DNA from 3 places in the Paenibacillus sp. KN14-4R genome. Region 1 is predicted to be linked to each of the others. Evidence: riboswitches for the same ligand, from Rfam matches in the RefSeq annotation. Region 1 holds a riboswitch; each other region holds the start of a gene.
What was found. A riboswitch is a leader RNA that binds a small molecule or an ion and turns the genes downstream of it on or off. The one in region 1 is predicted to bind cyclic di-AMP.

Region 1 (2,202 bases):
CTGTATCATCTTTTCCTTCGACAACGATTATTTCTTGGATCATAAGCTCCCGCTCCCTTCCTTTCAAAACACACTTATACGCACAAAAAGAAGAGGGGACTCCCTCTTCTTTGCAATTCTCCATCTATAAAGTATACAATATATTTCCCAAAATCGGTAATTTTACTCGGTCTCCGGTTTTTTAGGTCCTATTACATATACGGTATATCCCCGTTTACGACCGAAACGGTTCACATAATCTGCACTGTCATAGTATACATCCATTACCATACCCTTCACAGCACTACCCGTATCTTCTGCTCGACGGTATCCAATTCCTTCGATGTACACCCACCATCCTAATGGAACTACATTAGGGTCCACGGCAATCGTTCTTCCTTCAACAGCTCTTGTACCTGTGGCAGTCATGCCATAGTTCGGGGTTCCTTTTGCCTTACCACCATCACCTGCAGAATAGGCAGTTAAAGAAACATTATTTAAAATTTGCTTGGCTGCAAAGTTCTTACCTTTTGCTAATCCATCTGTACTACTTGCACTTAGCGTGCTGACTTCTTTCTTCGTTCCGACCGCAATAACCTTTTCCACGCTTGGCGTCTGCACTAACTCCTCAAGTACATTACTGGAGATAAGCACACCATTTTCATACACTTTTTCCATCTGCTTCACTTTTGTGCCTTCTTTACCTTGTTGAACGACTTGCTCTTTCCCTTTGGCAAGCTTGGCTTCATCTTGTTTAACAGTCTCAAACGGAATCGTCTCTGTAATCTTTTCTGTTTCCTTACGAACTCGAATAATCTTAATATCAGTACCGGCAGCGACTGGCTGCTCTAACGCTGGTATCGCTCGATCAAGTTCCCCTAGCTTTATATGTGAATCATTCAATACTTCTCCCACCGTTTTAGCGGCAGTGTACACAGTTGCGGTATCTCCATCTGCTGTTATCTGAATTGGTGAAGCATAATCGATTATGATCTTTTGACCTTGTTTGATTGTTGAATCAAGGGCTAATGAGATTCGATCGTGTTCTCCAACCCGAATAGCTTGTTCATCCAGTAGGCGTTTTAGGACCCATTGTTTTGTTTTTACAATGGTTTCTTGTCCGTTCACAACTACGGATACGCTCTTGGTAGCCGTACCGTATAACAACACCAAAAACATGAAAGTCATAGCGATTGAAGTGATAGATATTATTGAGATCAAACGCAAGTTTTCACGCTTCCATCGCATTACGAAGGACATGCTGGATGATCGTTTTACATGGGTCTCTAAATCTGAGATATTTCCCACTTCTTCGGTCCTCCTTCAAAGCCTCGCCGTCGAGTTTTACGCATGATTAGAATTGACGCGACTTGATAGATTTAAATTATGGTTAACTGTCCGTGAATTCGATCCATTTCCATAAGTGAAATGTTCGAACCTTCCTCGTCCACCTCCTTCATCACGGTTATGATTAAACAAAAGACAAACTCCTGCTAATCCAATTGTGAAATAAAAAGAGACCAAGAGGAAGAAGAGAAATCTTCCCGCGGTCTCTGTACACACATGTGTAGACACGACAACGATAATGATTCCCTCTCAAAAATACGCTTACGAGGTTAGCTGACGGATTCGGGCGCGAGAGTCGCCCTACCTTGGCCCATAAGTGTTAACCGAAGTTAAACTTACTTCCAAGGATTCACCCCAATTGTTTCTGCTACAACCGAGACAATTACTTTGGTCCCAGTTTTTACAGCGGTTCCCCCGTTTCCCAAAATGGAAACTCAGCGATAAGAAATGAATGATCGTAATTAAGTTATATGACAAGAATATTACTTTGAACTTAAGAACCTGTAAAGCGAACTATTTGATCAAATTTGGCTAAAATTATCATTTTTATTGGTAAAACTTACTTATTTGTTCTCGATAACCCTATTTTTCTTATGAATGCTCCTGTTTTTGCCATTTTTATTGGTTAATGTTACTATTTTGTGTGAAAAGGGCTCTTTTTTAACGCGGAAATTTGGATCTGAGACCCTAATTCTAGCGCACTATTTCCAATGAATAGGTAGGTGGGACTTATGACGGACATGCTTCAAATCACAAATTTATATGGCGGTTATTTACCAGGCAAACCGATCCTGAAGGACGTTACATTTTCTGTTAAAAAAGGAGAGATGGTTGGCCTAATCGGTTTAAATGGCGCCGGGAAAAGTACAACCATTA
Region 2 (2,202 bases), 500 kb from region 1:
TTTAAGCTTACGACTTGTTGCAACATGATGAAGATCAGCCATACGAATAGTCATACGATTTACTTCATTAGTCGTATAAGGCATCGGTTTGGAGCGTTCGATGAGATTTGGTACAGAGATGCCAACAAAACCTTGTTTACTCTTATGCATATGAAGATCGGACGAGAGAACAGCTAGGTTCGTTGTAAAATCCTCAACTTGAACTTGAGGTAATGTTGGTATTTTATCTAATGAGAAGTATAAATAACGTTTATTCCAGTTCACATAACCAGGTTGAAAGGAAATGATCAACATATCGGAGTCGGAAGGATCACTGGCTTGAACCTTGTAAATGAGCAGTCTATTCTTACTTTTACTAGGTGAAATCCATTGCACACCGTTCATGTCTGGCATGAATAACACAATAATAATAGGAACTGCACTAGCTGCATAAATAAAATAAATCGATTGGAACACAAATGCTAATGCGCAAAGTATGATAAACGCAATGATCGACACATATAACCATATATAGTTCTTTTTCTGCAATGTTTTACACCACCTGTCAGGATAATATCTTAAACTCCAAAAAAACTCAACAGTTTTTATTTTAACATAAGAGATAGGTTCATAGCTATTGTAGATGTATGGAATGTGTAAATAATGTGGAAATTTGAAGAACTAGCGTGATGGAAAGAGCAATTTAGAGATGGAGTATGCAAAAGGTCATCTTTTTCTACTGATATGAAGCTATGCAAGAGTTGGGGAAACTTTACAAAAAAAATGAGCGAGCGTAGTATTCTGTCTGAAAGATGCTGAATCTCTCCAGAATGAGAGAACGGGGGAACCAATAAGATGATCATGCATAATTCGGTGTGAGAGCCGATTCTTGTATGGTTAAGGGGTGAATCCTTGTGTTATGCAAGGTAGGGCGACTCTCACCGTCCGAATCCGACAGCTAACCCCGTAAGCAAAAGTTAGAGACAGGGGATGGAAGAGAGAGATGGGTAATCAGAATGAATTGATATTGGTGGTTGGATATACGGAAGCTTCAGAACAGTTTATTGGTGCATTACAAAGGTTGAATAAGCCCTTTGCTGTGCTAACGAATAATAAATCGGAGTATAAAAGGCTGTTAAAATCGGGTGTGGAGCAGATTGTACTGATCAACACTTCTGAACTCAGCACGTGGATTGTTCCCGCACATGCGTATAGCCAAATTTATTTATTTGAACAAAGTTTACCGTTATGCTGCAGATTTATTCAAATATGCCGTTCCTGGACGAGTGAGCCGATCTATGTCATTACAAAAGAGGTTCAACCCCGTCTTATTTATAAAGGATTGGGTGCTAATTATGTGATTCATACCCATAGTAATGATGTGACTTTCTTGCTTGAAAATGCAAATTGATATCAAATAAGTAAAAAACGATGAAAATCATAGCTTGAAGGAGATATTGGAAGATTGAAATGAAAGTAAGCGTTATTCTAGCAAAGTAAGATCATTTTCTTGCAATTACCACGCTTTACAAAAAACTGTGTGAGGCGTATGATTCGTCTCATGATTTAGAAATTAAACAGTTTTCAGTTCTGAATCGCTTAATTTCCATGAGGAAAACGGGGGAACCAAACAAGTGGTAAATGTCCGATGTGAGAGTCGGATATGTACTGCAAATGGGGTGAATCCTTGCGTTATGCAAGGTAGGGCGACTCTCACCGCCCGAATCCGGCAGCTAACCTCGTAAGCGTTGACTGGGAGAGGATGATGAATTTATTAGTTGATATATAAATGTCTTTATCGCTGAGTTCCTGCTCATGAGCAGGAAGCGGGGGAACCAACGAGACCTGAAACACAAATCAGTCTCATGGGGTGAATCCTTGTGTTATGCAAGGTAGGGCGACTCTCAAGCGCCCGAATCCGACAGCTAACCTCGTAAGCGTACGGAGAGAGGCAACGATTGTCGCGCTAGACATGGTGTTATTCACTGTGCCAAGAAGCCCGCGAGAAGAGTTCCTCTTCGCGCGAAGGCTTCTTTTTTGTTGCCTATTTTTAAAGAAAATGGTTAGATTGCGAGATTTTGGAGGAGTGATTTCGGGTGATGATCATCTATATGATTCTGGCATTAGCAGGTATGTTCGCCTTATTTCTTGGGTTCTTATACGGATGCGGACGCATTGTCGATGAGGCAGGAGGCGAAAGCTGATGACAATCGTTTTGGTGCT
Region 3 (2,202 bases), 1.6 Mb from region 1:
GCGGGACTGTACGTCAAGCAAGGAAATCCTTTTGGACTTCATACTTGGTCTGACTTAAGTCATCCCGGATTAAGATTAGTGAATCGGGAAAAAGGTTCTGGCGCCAGAGTTCTGCTGGATGAACAACTCCGCCTTCACGGAATCAAATCCGAGCAGCTTCTCGGCTATGACCATGAACAAACCAATCACCTCGGAGTCGCATCCAAGGTTGCATCTGGTGAAGCCGATGTTGGCGTAGGCATTGAGAAAACCGCCCAACTTGTGGGCCAAATTGATTTTATCCCTCTGATCCAAGAACGTTATGATCTCGTTATGCTTAAAAATCCAGATAATGAATCCTGGATCTACCCTCTTATTCAAATTCTACAGTCTGATGAGTTTAAACAAGAGCTTCAAGCAATCTCAGGTTATGATCTGACTCGGACAGGTGAAATCTTGCTTGAGACTTAAGAAAAGTGTAGTGATAGCATTCACTACACTTTTTTGCGTATAAATAAGCTTCTTATCGAACCCTATAAATCCTTGTATTTGTTAATAAATGCATATTTCTCTTCTATTATCTGCATCACTCTTCCTTTTTCTTGGGTTTTCTATGGAAATGAGGAAAAAAGTAGCTTTTCGAAGCATTCTTATAGAAAATAAAAAAGGCTTGCTCATGATTGCGCTACCATAAGGGAAAAACATCCATAAATGCGCGAATATCAACTCTTTACGGTTTTACATTATTTAAAGGTCGGCGTATGATTCCTATTAATAACTCGATATCATTCACATGTTGAATTCCCGCAAGGGAAACGGGGGAACCATCCGAACTCATTTATACCAAAAAGTGTGTTCATGGGGTGAATCATTTGCTTATTTAATCGGCAAGCGTAGGGCACTCTCAAGCCCGAATCCGACAGCTAACCTCGTAAACGTTATTGAGAGAGAACCTATACCGGCACCCCTGCAAGCATGAAACGTGCAGATCAAGTCCGAGAGTAGTGTCCTCTACTCGAAGGGCTTTTTTGGCATGAATACATACCGAGAGGAACACCTATCTAACGATTATAAGGAGTGTGCCAAGCATGGCATTAGTGATGGAGCATTTACCCAATTTGAATCATTCCCCTCTTGTGCAAAACAAAATCGATTCAATTGAGATTTTCAGACTTAAAAGCTGTGGTCTTATTAAGGTTTCATGTAATGGGTTCTGCGGTTGGGGAATGTTTGATGTGACTTGTCCACAACAGCAGCGTGATCTTGTTCAGTGGGCATCGGTTTATATGGTCTTGAAGAGACTATCTGTAACAGAGGCTCTTGAATTAATTCAAATTAAAAGTGAAGTTTGGGGTCTAGATCGAAGATACGCTATAGAAGTAGCCTTAACTAATCTCATGGATAAACTGTCACAGAGATCCTCTCTACAAAGAAGATCTGAAGGTGTGTTCCATCGCTCATTTTTATTGGAAATTTCAGACGCCTATTTTTCATTCTAAAGGTTGGAAAATTGAGTAATACTTGAGGCCATCATTGTAGATGTGCTATTATGAGAGAAATAAAAGACTATGTGTAACTGGCGTAACATGGGTTAAACCATGAGGGAGCACATAGATAATCAGCCGTACGCCTGGGCAGAGGTAAGGGATTAATCCCTTACCTCTTTATGTATTTTTACACATAAGAAAGGGCTGATCCCATGATGAAAGCAAAATTGATTCTTGACGGTAATACCGTAGCAACGAGTATAAAAGACAACTTAGTAGGTCGCATTAAGCGACTCTCTGAAAAAGGGATTGTTCCTTGCCTAGCAACCATTCTTGTCGGTGATGATCCATCTTCCGCAACTTATGTAAAGATGAAAGGCAATGCGTGCAAACGTCTCGGTATTGAGTCTATACGGGTTGAATTACCTTCCACTACCACTACAGATGAATTAATTGATGTCATTAACAAACTCAACAATGACCCAAAAGTTCACGGTATATTGCTGCAGCACCCCGTTCCCCATCAAATTGATGAAAGGGCTGCATTTGAAGCCATTCGTATTGAAAAGGATGTAGATGGTGTAACCACTCTCGGATTTGCTCAAAATGCTTTTGGTTTTGCCGACTTCCCTTCGTGTACACCGGCAGCCATTATTGCGATCCTAGACTATTACAATATACCAGTCGAAGGCAAGCATGCGGTTGTGATCGGAAGAAGTCCGATTCTTGGAAAACC

Region 2: another riboswitch for cyclic di-AMP. It lies ahead of ACSBOP_RS16680 (hypothetical protein); the one in region 1 lies ahead of ACSBOP_RS19270 (G5 domain-containing protein).
Region 3: another riboswitch for cyclic di-AMP. It lies ahead of ACSBOP_RS11115 (hypothetical protein); the one in region 1 lies ahead of ACSBOP_RS19270 (G5 domain-containing protein).

What each region holds. Positions count from the first base shown of each region.
Region 1 covers NZ_CP197466.1:3,905,342-3,907,543, forward strand. Annotated here, with positions in the region: gene rnmV (ribonuclease M5) at 1-43, opposite strand, end outside; gene ACSBOP_RS19270 (G5 domain-containing protein) at 163-1,287, opposite strand; cyclic di-AMP (ydaO/yuaA leader) riboswitch at 1,568-1,776, opposite strand; gene ACSBOP_RS19275 (ABC transporter ATP-binding protein) at 2,058-2,202, shown strand, end outside.
Region 2 covers NZ_CP197466.1:3,409,279-3,411,480, reverse strand. Annotated here, with positions in the region: gene ACSBOP_RS16685 (hypothetical protein) at 1-528, opposite strand, end outside; cyclic di-AMP (ydaO/yuaA leader) riboswitch at 783-967, shown strand; gene ACSBOP_RS16680 (hypothetical protein) at 983-1,390, shown strand; cyclic di-AMP (ydaO/yuaA leader) riboswitch at 1,566-1,742, shown strand; cyclic di-AMP (ydaO/yuaA leader) riboswitch at 1,769-1,935, shown strand; gene kdpF (K(+)-transporting ATPase subunit F) at 2,183-2,202, shown strand, end outside.
Region 3 covers NZ_CP197466.1:2,349,695-2,351,896, forward strand. Annotated here, with positions in the region: gene ACSBOP_RS11110 (substrate-binding domain-containing protein) at 1-450, shown strand, start outside; cyclic di-AMP (ydaO/yuaA leader) riboswitch at 764-932, shown strand; gene ACSBOP_RS11115 (hypothetical protein) at 1,068-1,478, shown strand; ZMP/ZTP riboswitch at 1,542-1,622, shown strand; gene ACSBOP_RS11120 (bifunctional 5,10-methylenetetrahydrofolate dehydrogenase/5,10-methenyltetrahydrofolate cyclohydrolase) at 1,679-2,202, shown strand, end outside.